2 regions of the Kitasatospora sp. NPDC001132 genome follow, and region 1 is predicted to be linked to the other one. Evidence: predicted binding sites of a transcription regulator. Region 1 holds the regulator's gene; the other holds the start of a gene.
What was found. The regulator HrcA, encoded in region 1, represses chaperone genes, less so after heat shock. The targets are predictions, from matches to a motif close to TTNGCACTCNGNNNNNCNGAGTGCNAA.

Region 1 (7,173 bases):
GGCCGCCGCCTCGCCGTCCGCCTTCCCGGCCTTCGGCTCGTCCTCCTCCCCGCCGAGCGGGCGCCCGGCCCGCCGCGGGCCGAACGGGGAGGGGGTGTCGGCGGCCAGCGTGACGAGGTAGGGGCGGCAGCCGTTCGGGAACGACAGGTCGAAGACGTGGGCGTCGTAGACCGGGTCGAAGTTGCGCACCGACAGGAAGGCCAGGTAGCGGCCGTCCGCGGTGAAGGAGGGCGAGGTGTCCACGAAGCGCGGCTGGGTGACCTCGCCGACGGTCCGGGTGGCCAGGTCGGCCAGCACGATCTGGCGCAGCGAGTGCGGGCCCATCCCGCGCACCGGGCGCGACCAGGCCAGCCAGGCCGAGTCCGGGCTGAAGGCGGGCCCGCCGGGCTCGCCGTCGGCGCTGCGATCCAGCTCGTGCACGGCGCCGTCGGCCAGCGAGACCAGCAGCACCCGGCCGTCGTGCACGCCGAGCGCGGCCCGCTTGCCGTCCGGGGAGACCGTCAGCGAGTTGACCCGGCCGAGCCGCCCCGCGGCCAGCCGGCGGCGCTCGGTGCCGTGCAGGTCGGGGGCGAACTCCAGGGCGTCCTCGCCCTCGGCGTCGGTCACCCACAGCACGCCCTGGGCGCCGTCCTCGCCGGGCACCACCCGGGCCAGGCGCCCGCGCACGCCGGGGGTCTCGTCCAGCACCCGGGCCGGGCCCTCGCGGTGGGTCAGCCAGTGCACGCTGCCGCGCACCACCACGGCGCTGCCCCGGCCGGTGCGGTCGGGGGCGACGGAGTCCAGCCAGTGCGCGGCGGGCACCGGGCGGGGGCGGCACCCGGCCCGCGGACCGGCGAGGCGGACGTCCAGCCGGCGCGGCTCGGCGCCCGCCAGGTCGTCCAGCAGCCAGAGGTCGCCGGCCCGGTGGAAGACCACCCGGGTGCCGTCGGTGGTGGCGCCCCGGGCGTAGAAGCCGTCCGGGTCGGTGGTGTGGCGGCGCAGGTCGGTGCCGTCCGGGCGGCTGGACCACAGCTCGCCGACGCCCTCGTGGTCGGACAGGAAGGCGATCCTGCCGTCGCGCCCGTCCTGCCCGGCCACCCACAGCGGCGAGTCCAGCTGCCCGTCCAGCTCCGCGTGGACGCGGGCGAACTCGTCCCGGCCGAGCCACAGCTTGCCGGCCCGCCCGCCCCGGTACCGCTTCCACCAGGCCGGGTCGCGGCCGTTGACGCTGTTCAGCAGCACCCGGTCACCGCCCGGCTCGAAGGCGAGGGCGCCGACCGGCCCGTACGGCAGCCGCTGCGGCTCGCCGCCGTCCAGCGGCACGGCGTGCGCCCAGGTGCGGCGGAAGCTCGACTCGCCGGCGGCGGTGGCGGCGATCGGGCGGCCGTCGGCCGTCCAGCCCAGCACCCGGGTCTGGTGACTGCCCCAGTGGGTGAGCCGGCGCGACGGGCCGCCGTCCACCGGCACCACGTGCACCTCGGGGGCGCCGTCCCGGGTGGTGGTGAAGGCGAGGTGACGCCCGTCCGGGGAGAACCGCGGGTGGTGGACCGGCAGGTGGTCCGCCGTCAGCCGCCAGGCCCGGCCGCCTTCCAGCGGGGCGAGCCAGAGGTCGTCCTCGGCGACGAAGGCGACCAGGTCGCCGTGCAGGTGGGGATGGCGCAGGTAGGCGCCCGCCGAGCTGTTCGGGGAGGTGCTCAGGGAGTCCGTCACCCGGCCAGCCTAGGCAGCCGCGCGTACGGTCCGCGCCGTTTTCCGCAGACTCCCGGCGCCGCCCGCGGACGGCCGTCACACGGCCGCGACCAGGGCGCCGGGGCGCGCTACGACCAGCGGCCGGTGCGCCCCAGCAGCAGTGCGCCGGCGGCGACCCCGGCGGTGGAGGTGCGCAGCACCGAGGGGCCCAGCCGGTACGGCTTGGCGCCGGCCTCGGCGAAGGCGGCCAGCTCCTCCGGGGAGACCCCGCCCTCCGGGCCGACCACCAGCACGATGTCCCCGGCCTCCGGCAGACCGGCGTGCGCCAGCGGCTCGGCGCCTTCCTCGTGCAGCACGGCGGCGAACGCGGCCCCCAGCAGCACCGGCGCCAGCTGCCGGGTGGTCATCACGTCCCGGACCTCGGGGAAGCGCAGCCGGCGGGACTGCTTGCCGGCCTCCCGGGCGGTGGCCCGCCACTTGGCGAGCGCCTTGGCGCCGCGCTCGCCCTTCCACTGGGTGATGCAGCGCGAGGCGGACCACGGGATCACCACGTCCACGCCGACCTCGGTCATCGTCTCCACGGCCAGCTCGCCGCGGTCGCCCTTGGGCAGCGCCTGGACGACCACGATCCGCGGCGCGGGCTCCGGCTCCCGTCGCACGGCGGCGACCGTCACGTCGATCCCGTCCTTGCCGAGCACCGTGTCGACCGTGCCGTCCACGCCGAGCCCCAGCCCGTCGGCCAGGGTCACCGCCTCGCCCGGCTCCAGCCGCTTGACCGCGGCCGCGTGCCGCCCCTCCGGGCCGTCCAGGCGCACCACGGCCCCGGGCGCGGCGGCGGCGATCCGCTCGGTCTCGACGAAGAAGACGGGCGCGGTCATGACGGAAAACCTCCAGAAGTGGGACGGACACACGGAAGGGGTGCCGGGGGCCGAGCCCCCGGCACCCCTCCGCGGACGACTACCGGCCGTTGAAGGCGTCCTTCAGCCGGGAGAAAAGGCCCTGCTGGCCCGGTGCGAACTGGCCGGACGGGCGCTCCTCGCCACGCAGCACCGCGAGGCGGCGCAGCAGCTCCTCCTGCTCGGCGTCGAGCTTGCTGGGCGTCTTCACCTCGACGTGCACTATCAGGTCGCCCCGGCCGCCGCCGCGCAGGTGGGTGATGCCCCGGCCGTGCAGCGGGATCGACTGCCCGGACTGGGTGCCGGGCCGGATGTCGACCTCCTCCAGGCCGTCCAGGGTCTGCAGCGGCACCTGGGTGCCGAGCGCGGCCGCCGTCATCGGGATGGTGACGGTGCAGTGCAGGTCGTCCCCGCGCCGCTGGAAGATGTTGTGGGTGGTCTCGGCGATCTCGACGTACAGGTCGCCGGCCGGGCCGCCGCCGGGGCCGACCTCGCCCTCGCCGGCCAGCTGGATCCGGGTGCCGTTGTCGACACCGGCCGGGATCTTGACGGTCAGGGTGCGGCGGGCCCGCACGCGGCCGTCGCCGGCGCACTCCGGGCACGGGGTCGGCACGACGGTGCCGAAGCCCTGGCACTGCGGGCAGGGGCGGGAGGTCATGACCTGGCCCAGGAAGGACCGGGTGACCTGGGAGACCTCGCCCTTGCCGCGGCACATGTCACAGGTCTGCGCCGAGGTGCCGGGGGCCGCGCCCTCGCCGCTGCAGGTGGTGCAGGTGACGGCGGTGTCGACCTGGAGTTCCTTGGTGGTGCCGAAGGCGGCCTCCTCCAGGGTGATCTCCAGCCGGATCATGGCGTCCTGGCCGCGGCGGGTGCGCGAGCGCGGGCCGCGCTGGCCGGCCGCGGCGCCGAAGAAGGCGTCCATGATGTCGGAGAAGCCGAAGCCCGCCGCGCCGGCCCCGAAGCCGCCCGCACCGCCGCCGCCCGGGGACAGCGGGTCCCCGCCGAGGTCGTAGACCTGACGCTTCTGCGGGTCGGAGAGCACCTCGTAGGCGGCGTTGATCTCCTTGAACCGCTCCTGCGTCTTCGGGTCCGGGTTGACGTCCGGGTGCAGTTCGCGTGCCAGGCGCCGGAACGCCTTCTTGATCTCGTCCTGCCCCGCATCCCGTCGGACGCCGAGTACCGCGTAGTAGTCCGTGGCCACCAAATGCTCCGCTTGTTCCGCCTGTAGTAGTGCTGCGACTGGACGCCGCCGTCGGAGGCCCGACGGCGACCCTTGCTAGGACTCGGCCAGGATCTGGCCCACGTACCGCGCCACCGCTCGCACCGCCCCCATTGTGCCCGGGTAGTCCATCCGGGTCGGACCGATCACACCCAGTTTCGCCACGCTCTCGTCGCCCGAACCGTAGCCGACCGAAACGACCGAGGTGGAATTCAGCCCCTCGTAGGCGATCTCCCGCCCGATCCGGACCGTCATCCCGGCGTCCGCGGTCTCACCCAGGAGACGGAGCAGGACGACCTGCTCCTCCAGGGCCTCCAGCACCGGCTGGATGGTGAGCGGGAAGTCGTGCCCGAAGCGGGTCAGGTTGGCCGTGCCGGCCAGCATGATCCGCTCCTCGTTCTGCTCGGCGAGCGTCTCGAACAGCGTCGCCAGGACCGTGCTGACGGTCGGCCGGTCGGCCTGCTCGAACTGCGCCGGCAGCTCCTCCAGCAGCCCCGGGACCTCCGGGAGGCGCCGGCCGGCGGCTCTCGCGTTGATCCGGGCCCGCAGGTCCGCCAGCACCGTCTCGCCGACCGGGCCCGGGCAGTCGACCATCCGCTGCTCGACCCGGCCGGTGTTGGTGATCAGCACCAGCATCACCTTGGCCGGGGCCAGCGCCACCAGCTCGATGTGCCGGACTGTGGAGCGCGTCAGCGACGGGTACTGCACCACCGCGACCTGCCGGGTGAGCTGGGCGAGCAGCCGCACGGTGCGGGCGACCACGTCGTCCAGGTCCACCGCGCCGTCCAGGAAGTGCCGGATGGCCCGGCGCTCGGGGGCGGTCATCGGCTTGATCTCGGCGAGCTTGTCGACGAAGAGGCGGTACCCCTTGTCGGTGGGGATGCGGCCGGCGCTGGTGTGCGGCTGGTGGATGTAGCCGTCCTCCTCCAGCGCCGCCATGTCGTTGCGGACGGTCGCCGGGGAGACCCCGAGGTTGTGCCGCTCCACCAGGGCCTTGGAGCCGACCGGCTCCTCGGTGCCCACGTAGTCCTGCACGATCGCGCGGAGCACCGCGAGCTTGCGTTCGTCCAGCTGGCGGACCTCACCGGCCATGGGGCACGCACCTCCGTCCTCGCACGTCGTCCGACCGTGTCCCTCGCTGCGGGCCGTTCCGGGGCCCTCGGCCTTGGCACTCTGAACGTACGAGTGCCAGAACCGTACCTGCCAGTGTACGGCCCGGGTCCTGTGGCAGGAACGGCCCGACCGGGGTGATCCTGCCCGCAGTTCCGGACACGGCCCGCGGGGCCCCGCCGGTTCGATCCTCCCGGCGCCGCAGTGGTGCCGGGAAGCCGTCCGGGTGGCAGCATCGAAAGCGACGGCGAACGGAGGAGCAAGCGATGTCGAGCTCGGGCCAGCACACCCGTTTCGCGCCCGACCGCGGCCTGACCAGCCGCATGGTCGCGACGATGTTCGTGATCGGGCTGCTGTACGTCGGTTTCACCGGCCTGCTGATCGCGCTGCTGCGCGGCGCCTGGCCACTGATCGTCCTGATCTCCGGCGGGCTGTTCGTGGCCCAGTTCTGGTTCAGCGACAAGATCACCGAGCGGGCGATGGGCGCCCGCCAGGTGTCCCCGGAACAGTTCCCCCAGCTGCACGGCACGGTCGACCGGCTCTGCGCCCTCGCCGACATGCCCAAACCCCGGGTGGCGGTCGCCGACAGCGACATGCCGAACGCCTTCGCCACCGGCCGCAACCCGCAGAACGCGGTGGTCTGCGTGACCACCGGGCTGCTGCGCCGGCTGGAGCCGGAGGAGCTGGAGGGCGTCCTCGCCCACGAGCTGTCGCACGTCGCCCACCGGGACGTCGCGGTGATGACGATCGCCGGCTTCCTCGGCGTCCTCGCCGGGGCGATGACCCGGATCGCCGTGTACGGCGGGTTCATGGGCGGCGGGCGCAACAACAACGACCAGAACGCGGCCGTCCTGGCGCTGATCATCCCGCTGGTGTCGATCGTCGTCTACGCGATCAGCTTCCTGCTCACCCGGCTGCTGTCCCGCTACCGCGAGCTGGCCGCGGACCGGGCCGCAGCGCAGCTCACCGGCCGGCCCAGCGCCCTGGCCTCGGCGCTCACCAAGGTGACCGGGCAGATCGCGGCCATCCCCAGCAAGGACCTGCGCCAGGCGCAGCCGTACAACGCCTTCTACTTCGCCCCCGCGCTGAGCGCCCGGGAGACCGCCTCGCAGCTGTTCTCCACCCACCCGACGCTGGAGAAGCGGCTGGAGCAGCTGGCGAGGATCTCCGGGCAGCTCGGACACTGAGCCCGACCCGACCCACCGATTCCGTCCCGACCCGTCCCAGCCGATTCCGACCCGACCCGTCCCAGTCCGTTCCGTCCCGAAAGGACCGCCGTGGGATTCCTGGACACCCTGTTCGGCCGCACCAAGCCCGTCAAGCCCGACCTCGACCAGCTGTTCGGCGTGCCGTCCGCCGCGCTCACCCTGGAGGCCGGGGCCGGGTTCACCCCCACCGGGCTCGGCTCGGTCTGCTTCGCCGCCGTCGAGGGCGCGGCCTTCGTCCAGGTCGAGCAGCAGGTCAGGGCGCTGCTGGACGCCGACACCGAGCGCGGCGGCGTCCCGGTGGAGGCCTCCAAGGACGGCTACGGCTACACCTGGCTGCTCGCCCGCCACCGGCCCGAGGAACTGCCGGAGCTGGTGAACGACCTGCACGCGGTCAACAGCGAGCTGGAGGCGAACGGCTTCGGGCCGCAGCTGCTCTGCTCGCTGGTGGCCTTCCGCAACCCCGAGGGGCAGTCGCTGGCCCTGGTCTACCTGTACAAACGGGGAACGTTCTACCCCTTCGCCCCGATGCCCGGCGGCGGGGAGCGGCGCAACAGCCCGCTGGAGCTGCAGGTCAACGCGATGCTGGGGAACGACCTGCGGCTGGAGAAGGACCTCAGCCGCTGGTTCCCGGTCTGGGGCGCGCCGGGCCTGTGACGGTCCGTCCGTAGACTCGCGACCATGCGCAGCCGCCAGTACGGACCCGACCTGACCCCGCCGTGGAAGAAGCAGCAGCCCGCCCCGGAGGTGCCCGCCGAGCGGGACCTGGTGGTCGAGGAGGCGGCGAGCGGCTTCTGCGGGGCGGTGGTGCGCTGCGAGAAGACCGCGGAGGGGTTCACCGTCACCCTGGAGGACCGGTTCGGCAAGCACCGGGTGTTCCCGCTGGTGCCGCGCGGCTTCCTGCTGGAGGGCAGGGTCGTCACCCTGGTCCGCCCGGCCGGCCCGGCGGCGCCCCGCACCCCGGCCCGTACCGCCTCCGGCTCGATCGCCGTCCCGAACGCCCGCGCCCGGGTCGCCCGCGAGTCCCGGATCTACGTCGAGGGCCGGCACGACGCCGAGCTGGTCGAGCGGGTCT
Region 2 (7,173 bases), on a different contig from region 1:
GAGTTGGAGGCGATAGCCGCCGACGCCGAGCGGGCCAAGGACGTCTTCATCCGCTCCAACCTCCGGCTCGTGGTCGCCGTCGCCCGGCGCTACCCGCGCAGCGGCCTGCCGCTGCTGGACCTCATCCAGGAGGGCAACGCGGGCCTGGTGCGCGCCGTCGAGAAGTTCGACTACGCCAAGGGCTTCAAGTTCTCCACGTACGCGACGTGGTGGATCCGGCAGGCGATCACCCGGTCCATCGCCGACCAGTCCCGCACCATCCGGCTGCCCGTGCACCTGGTGGAGGAGCTGGGGCGGATCCGGCGCGTCCAGCGGGAGAAGTCCAAGGAACTGGGCCGCGAGGCGGAGCCGGCCGAGATCGCGGCCGAGCTGGACACCACCGAGGCCCGGATCAAGGACGTGCTGGACTGGGCGCGCGACCCGGTCAGCCTCAACATGTCCGTCGACGACGAGGGCGAGACCCAGTTCGGCGACCTCGTCGAGGACACCGGGGCGACGTCCCCCGAGGACGCCGTGATGGTCATGCTCCGCCGCGAGGAACTGGACGACCTGATCGGGCGGTTGGACGACCGCACCGCCTCGATCATCCGCTCCCGCTACGGGATGGAGGACGGCCGCGAGCGCACCCTGACCGAGGTGGGCAAGCAGCACGGCCTCACCCGTGAGCGGATCCGCCAGATCGAGAAGCACGCCCTGGCCGAGCTGAAGAAGATCGCGGACCACGCGGGCTTCGAAGCCGCCTGACGGTCCAGCCGGCCCCACGGGCCGAGCCCCTCACCCGGGCCCTGGCGCGGAGCGCTCCGCACCGGGGCCCGAGGCGTGCCACGGGGCTCTTAGTCTGGAGGGGAGGGACGAGCGGATGGAGTGGACGGCGTGAGCGAGCAGGGACAGGGACAGGAAACGGGCGGGCGCCAGGACCAGGCGCTGGAGGCTCGGAAGGCCTCGGCCGCCAAGGCCAGGCTGGTCTTCCGGGACCCGTTCGACCAGCAGTCCGGGGACGACACCGACACGGGCTGGGGCGACCGCCCCGGGGCCCGGGAGAGTGGTGGGCGGGGGCTGGACTGGTACCTGAGCCAGCGCCCGCCGCACCACGGGGACTGAGGAGCGGGACTGAGGATCGGGGGACGGGGGAGCGGGACCGTGGGCGACGCGCGCCCACCGGTCAGCGCAGCGGCGTGACCAGCGCGTCGCGGATCTCGGTCAGTAGCTGGACCTCCTTGAGTTCGGCCTCCTCCGCCTTCTCGGCGGCGGACTTGCGGTGGGCCGCCAGCTTGTTCATGGGCAGGATCAGAACGAAGTAGACGACCGTCGCGGTGATCAGGAACTGGAGCGCGGCGCTGAGCACGGATCCCCACAGGATGAGGACCCCGGACGTGACCTCGCCGGTCGGGCTCACCTCGCAGGGCCCCTTGAGGCAGGAACTGTAGGACGCGAGGTCCTTCGTTCCGAAGACGCCGACGATCGGATTGATCACGCCTTTGACGAAGGCGCTGATGATGGCGGTGAAGGCCGCGCCGATGACCACGGCCACGGCGAGTTCGACGACATTTCCACGCAGCAGGAATTCCTTGAAGCCCTTCATGCCGCCTCGAACGACGAAGTCGCATTCCGGTTACGGGTGATCTTCCAGAGTCTCGGATTGACAACCCGTCCGGCCCAGCGGGCCCCCGTGCGGCGGCGGCAGACCGGCCCGCCCGGGCCCCAGCGCCAGCGCCGCCGCCGTCGCGAGCAGCGCCAGCGCGGGCACCCCGGCCCGGCGTCGCACCGCGCTGCGCCAGCGGTGCCACCCGCCGCACCCGCGCCGGATCGGCGGGAAGCTCGGCAGCTCCTGGCGGGGCGGTACGGCGGGGGCGGGCAGCGGAAGGGAGAAGCTCACGGTCGTCATCGACGCACCTCCGGGTGTCGGCGGGCCGGCCCCTCGCGGACCGGACGAGCCACACGATGGGCGTTTCCGTCGAACTCCGGAAGTCCTTTCCCCAGCCCTGTGGACAACCCGGCCCTGTGGACGAGTTCGTCCACTCACGAGAGTGATGCGGGCCGGTCCGGCTTGACCGGACGCCCGGGCGGAGGCATGCGGAAAGGCCCGCCACCCCGCGCGGAAGCGGGGTCGACGGGCCTTGCCGAGGACTGCGGGCCGTCCGGGCCGGTGCCCGGCGCCGAGGTCAGCTCGCGGCCGGAGCCGGGCTGGACGAGGTCGAGGAGCCGGAGCTCGACGACGACGAAGCGGAGGTCGTGGACGTGCTGGACGACGCCGAAGAGGTCGACGACGACCCGGCGCCCACCGAGCTGCTGGAGGAGGAGCGGCTGTCGGTCCGGTAGAAGCCGGAGCCCTTGAACACGACGCCCACGGCCGAGAAGACCTTGCGGAGCCGTCCCTGGCAGTCGGGGCACGTGGTCAGCGCCTCGTCGGTGAACTTCTGCACCGCCTCCAGGCCGCTGCCGCACTCGGTGCACTGGTACTGGTACGTGGGCACTTGTCTTCCTCCTGGCACTCTCGCCTGATGAGTGCTAACGATGGTCAATGATGCGGTATTCCGCGGGATCAGTCCAGCGACTCCGGTGTGAGATGGGCCGGGTCCGGCCGCCGGACCGCCGCCCGCTCAGCCCTTGGCCGCGCCCACCAGCCGCCCGGCACCACCGCGCTCCGTCGAGCCGGAGCCCGAGCCGGAGTCCGATCGGGGGTCCGAGTCGGAGCCAGAACCGTCGGCCGGAACGCCCCCCGGCGCCACCAGCAGGTGCCGCAGCGAGAACAGCGCGACCAGCCCCAGCCCCGCCCCGATCACCGGCACCAGGAACCCGGTCGAGGGCCCGTGCCCGTCGATCAGCCGGCCCGCCGCCATCGAGCCGACGGCCAGGCCGAGCCCGATGGCGCCGGTCAGCCAGGTGAAGGCCTCCGTCTTGGCCCCGTCCGCGACCAGCGTCTCGACCAGGGTGTAGCCGCTGATCAGGGTCGGCGCGATGGCCAGCCCGCAGACCAGCCCGGCGACGGTCAGCGCGACCAGGTTCGGCATCGCCCACAGCACCGAGCAGCCCAGCACCAGCAGCGCGTAGCTGATCAGCATCCGCTGCTGCACCGGTCGCCGCCAGGCGACGACGCCGTACAGCACACCGGCCAGCATCGAGCCGCCGGCGAAGATCCCGTACACGGTGCCGCCGGCGTCGTGCTGTCCGACCGAGTCGGCGAAGGCGTTCACCGACACCTGCATGCCGCCGAACACCGCGCCGACCCCGAGGATCGACCCGGCCAGCAGCCGGACGCCGGGGGAGGCGAGCGCCGAGGCGTGCTTGGTGCCGGGCTGGGGCACGATCCGGGCCGGGGCGGTACGCCGCTGGGCGGCGAAGGCCAGGCCGCCGACGAGGGTCAGCCCGGCTTCGGCGACCAGGGCGGTGGCCGGGTTGGCGAGGGCGGCGATGCCGGAGGCCAGGATCGGGCCGATCACGAAGGTGAACTCGTCCGTCACGGACTCGAACGCGAACGCGGTGCTCACCCGGGCCGCGGAGGACTCGGAGGCGCCGTCCGCGGTGAACCTGGCGACCCAGCGGGCCCGGACCATCGCGCCGACCTGCGGCACGCTCGCACCGGCCGGGACGGCGGCCAGGAACAGGCTCCAGGCGGGCGCGTGGCCGAGCGCCAGCGCGATCAGCACGCCGACCGAGACCGCGTGCACCAGGACGGTCGGCACGAGCACCGCGGCCTGGCCGTAGCGGTCCGCGAGCCGCCCGGTCTGCGGCCCGATCAGGGCCTGGGCGACGGCGGCGACCGCGGTGACCGTACCGGCGGTGCCGTACGAACCGTGGGTCCGGGTGACGAGCAGCAGGATGCCCATGCTGAGCATCGCGTACGGCAGCCGCGCGACGAGGGCGGGGAACAGGAACGTCCAGGCCCCGGGGGTGCGCAGCAGCTCGCCGTACCCGACACGGGCGGGGGCCGGAGCTGCGGGGGTGGTGGCCGCGTGGTCCGCGGCGGTGTCGACCGTTCGGCGCGCCGTCACGGTCGGTCCTTCCTGCTGCCTGGTAGCGCGGCAGGGCATGGTGGAGCCCCGACGGCGCCGAGAGTCGTCCTCTCGCGCGTCGACCGGGGTAGATACCGGGTCGGGCCGGCCTGGTGGCCGGGGACCGGACCGCGGCCGCCGAGCGGTCGCGCCAACTCTGCGTCAGGCAGATGCTGGGGGTGGTCTAACGATGGTTATACGGCTGGTCGGGCCAGCATACAGTTACGCGCGTAGACACCGCCACCCACCCCGCCCCCGCCCCCCGGCTCCTGGGCGTAAGGCCCGGAAGCCGGGGGCGGGGCCCGGGAGCCGGGGGCGGCCGGGGCTCACCGCCCGCTCAGCCACCCCGCGAGCTTGCCGCCCTTGTCCACGGCCCGCAGTCGCCGCTCCGCCGCCTCGCCGACCTCGTCCGTGGTGACCACCAGCAGCTCGTCCCCACCGCGCAGCACCGTCGCCTTGTCCGGCACGAAGGAGTTCCCCTCCCGCACGACCAGGGTGACCGCCGCCCCCTTGGGCAGCCGCAGCTCGCTGATCTCCACGCCCGACATCTTCGAGGCGGGGGAGAGCGCGACCGACAGCAGGTGCCCGTGCAGCTTCTCCAGCGGCGCGGATTCGATGCCCAGGTCCTGGCCCATGGCGCCCTCGCCGATCCGCAGCCGCTTGGCCACCCACGGCAGGGTCGGCCCCTGGAGCAGGGTGAAGACGACGACCAGGATGAAGACGATGTTGAAGACGTCCTCGGCCTGGTGCGCGCCGGACACCACCGGGATGGTGGCGAGCACGATGGGCACCGCCCCGCGCAGTCCGGCCCAGCTGAGCAGCGCCTGCTCGCGGGCCGGCACCTTGAAGGGGGTCAGCGAGAGCATCACCGACAGCGGCCGGGCCAGGAAGACCAGCACGGCGCCGATCACCAGCGCGGGCACCACCGCGTCGCCCATGGACTCGGGCGTGACGAGCAGGCCGAGCAGCACGAACATGCCGATCTGCCCGATCCAGGCCAGTCCGTCGGCGAAGCCCCGGACGGCCGGGCCGTGCGGCAGCTTGGAGTTCCCGAGGATCACCGCGCTGACGTAGACGGCGAGGAAGCCGGAGCCGTGCAGCAGCGCGCCGCCGGCGTACGCCAGCACGGTGAGCGCCATCACGGCGATCGGGTAGAGGCCCGAGGAGGGCAGCGCGACGTGCTTGAGCCCGTAGGCGCCCAACTTGCCGACGGCGAGGCCTATCGCGGCGCCGATCGCCAGCTCGGCGATGATCGTGCCGATCAGGACGTACCAGGGGTCCAGCTCCCCGGTGGTGGCGAAGGCGACGACCAGGATGACCACGGGCGCGTCGTTGAAGCCGGACTCGGCCTCCAGCAGGCCGGTGAGCCGGTGCGGCAGCGGGACCATCCGCAGCACCGAGAAGACGGCGGCCGCGTCGGTCGAGGAGACGATGGCGCCCAGCAGCAGCGAGGTCCGCCAGTCCAGGCCGACCAGCCAGTGGGCGCCGGCCGCGGTGGCGAAGACGCTGACGCCGACGCCGACGGTGGCGAGCACGGTCGCGGCCGGCATCACCGGCTTGATCTCGCGCCAGCTGGTCTTGAGGCCGCCCTCGGCGAGGATCACCACGAGTGCCGCGTAGCCGAGCACCTGGGTGAGCTCGGCGTTGTTGAAGGTGACACCGATCCCGTTCTGGCCCAGCGCCACACCGATCCCCAGGTAGATCAGCAGGCTGGGCAGCCCTGATCGGGTCGAGAGGCGTACGGCGCCCACCGCGAACAGCAGGATCACGGAGGACTCAAGCAGGAGCTGGTTCAGGTGGGAGACGTTCACGCAGGGGCACCTCGGGCAGGCAGGGGCGGACGGGGTGTCTGGCGGTGCTGTGGGGTCGACGCGTTAAGAAGTCGTCAATACTCCCCTTGTGGATCGTTACGCAGTCTAACATTTTGCCATATCTTTAGCTTGGTCCCCCGTTCACGGTGCCCGGCCCTCTCGGCCTAATGTGGTGCCCTGTCACGGCCGCAGGCCCTGGACACGCCCGCCCGCCCCGAAGTCAGGACCGCAAGGACCCAGATGCCCCGCTCGAAGAAGTTCCGGCGCGCCCGTCTGATCGTGATCGTGCTGGTCGTGCTGCTGGTGGCCGGCGCCGGCTACGGCGGCTACCGCGGGGTCTCCGCGGTCCGCGCCTCCTTCCCGGAGGTCGACGGCAGCGTCAAGGTGGCCGGCCTGAGCGCGCCCGTCGACGTCAAGCGGGACGCCAACGGCATCCCGCAGCTGTACGCCGACACCAACGAGGACCTGTTCCGCGCCCAGGGCTACGTCCAGGCGCAGGACCGTTTCTGGGAGATGGACGTCCGTCGGCACGTCACGGCCGGCCGGCTCTCCGAGATGTTCGGGGACGGCCAGGTCGACACCGACGCCTTCATCCGCACCATGGGCTGGCGGCAGGTGGCGCAGAAGGAGTTCGACACCAAGCTGTCGCCGGAGACCAAGAAGTACCTCCAGGCCTACTCGGACGGCGTGAACGCCTGGCTCGCGGAGCACCCCGGCGGCGCGAAGGCCTCGCTGGAGTACAGCCTGCTCGGCGTCGTCAACAGCGGCTACCAGCCCGAGCAGTGGACCCCGGTCGACTCGGTGGCCTGGCTCAAGGCGATGGCCTGGAACCTCTCCGGGAACCTCCAGGAGGAGATCGACCGCTCGCTGCTGGCCCAGGACTTCGGCCCGGACAAGATCGCCGAGCTGTACCCGGACTACCCGTACGCCCGCAACGGCACGATCGTGAAGACCGGCACGGTGACCGGCGACAACTACCGCCCCGCCGACGGCTCCCCGCAGTCCGGCGCGGCCCCCGGCACCGCCACCGCCCAGGGCGCGGCCACCACCAAGGCGCTGCTGCAGGGCCTGACCGACCGGATCGACGCGATGCCGCAGCTGCTCGGCCGCCCCGGCCAGGGCATCGGCTCCAACTCCTGGGTGGTCGCCGGCTCGCACACCACCACCGGCAAGCCGCTGCTGGCCAACGACCCGCACCTCGGCCCCGGCCTGCCCTCGGTCTGGTACCAGATGGGCCTGCACTGCCGGACCAGTTCCCCGGCCTGCCAGTTCGACGTCTCCGGCTTCACCTTCGCGGGCATGCCCGGCGTGGTGATCGGCCACAACAAGGACATCGCCTGGGGCTTCACCAACCTCGGCGCCGACGTCAC

Region 2: the regulator HrcA is predicted to act here: its motif matches at 2,486-2,512, upstream of ACWDBE_RS28925 (FmdB family zinc ribbon protein).

What each region holds. Positions count from the first base shown of each region.
Region 1 covers NZ_JBSFKF010000003.1:388,512-395,684, forward strand. The annotation lists gene ACWDBE_RS06380 (S41 family peptidase) at 1-1,689, opposite strand, end outside; gene ACWDBE_RS06385 (16S rRNA (uracil(1498)-N(3))-methyltransferase) at 1,797-2,546, opposite strand; gene dnaJ (molecular chaperone DnaJ) at 2,626-3,765, opposite strand; gene hrcA (heat-inducible transcriptional repressor HrcA) at 3,841-4,875, opposite strand; gene htpX (zinc metalloprotease HtpX) at 5,160-6,080, shown strand; gene pspAB (PspA-associated protein PspAB) at 6,171-6,755, shown strand; gene ACWDBE_RS06410 (DUF3097 domain-containing protein) at 6,780-7,173, shown strand, end outside.
Region 2 covers NZ_JBSFKF010000027.1:32,290-39,462, forward strand. The annotation lists gene ACWDBE_RS28905 (sigma-70 family RNA polymerase sigma factor) at 1-744, shown strand, start outside; gene ACWDBE_RS28910 (hypothetical protein) at 874-1,101, shown strand; gene mscL (large conductance mechanosensitive channel protein MscL) at 1,163-1,582, opposite strand; gene ACWDBE_RS28920 (hypothetical protein) at 1,613-1,885, opposite strand; gene ACWDBE_RS28925 (FmdB family zinc ribbon protein) at 2,163-2,474, opposite strand; gene ACWDBE_RS28930 (MFS transporter) at 2,601-3,992, opposite strand; gene ACWDBE_RS28935 (potassium/proton antiporter) at 4,319-5,803, opposite strand; gene ACWDBE_RS28940 (penicillin acylase family protein) at 6,044-7,173, shown strand, end outside.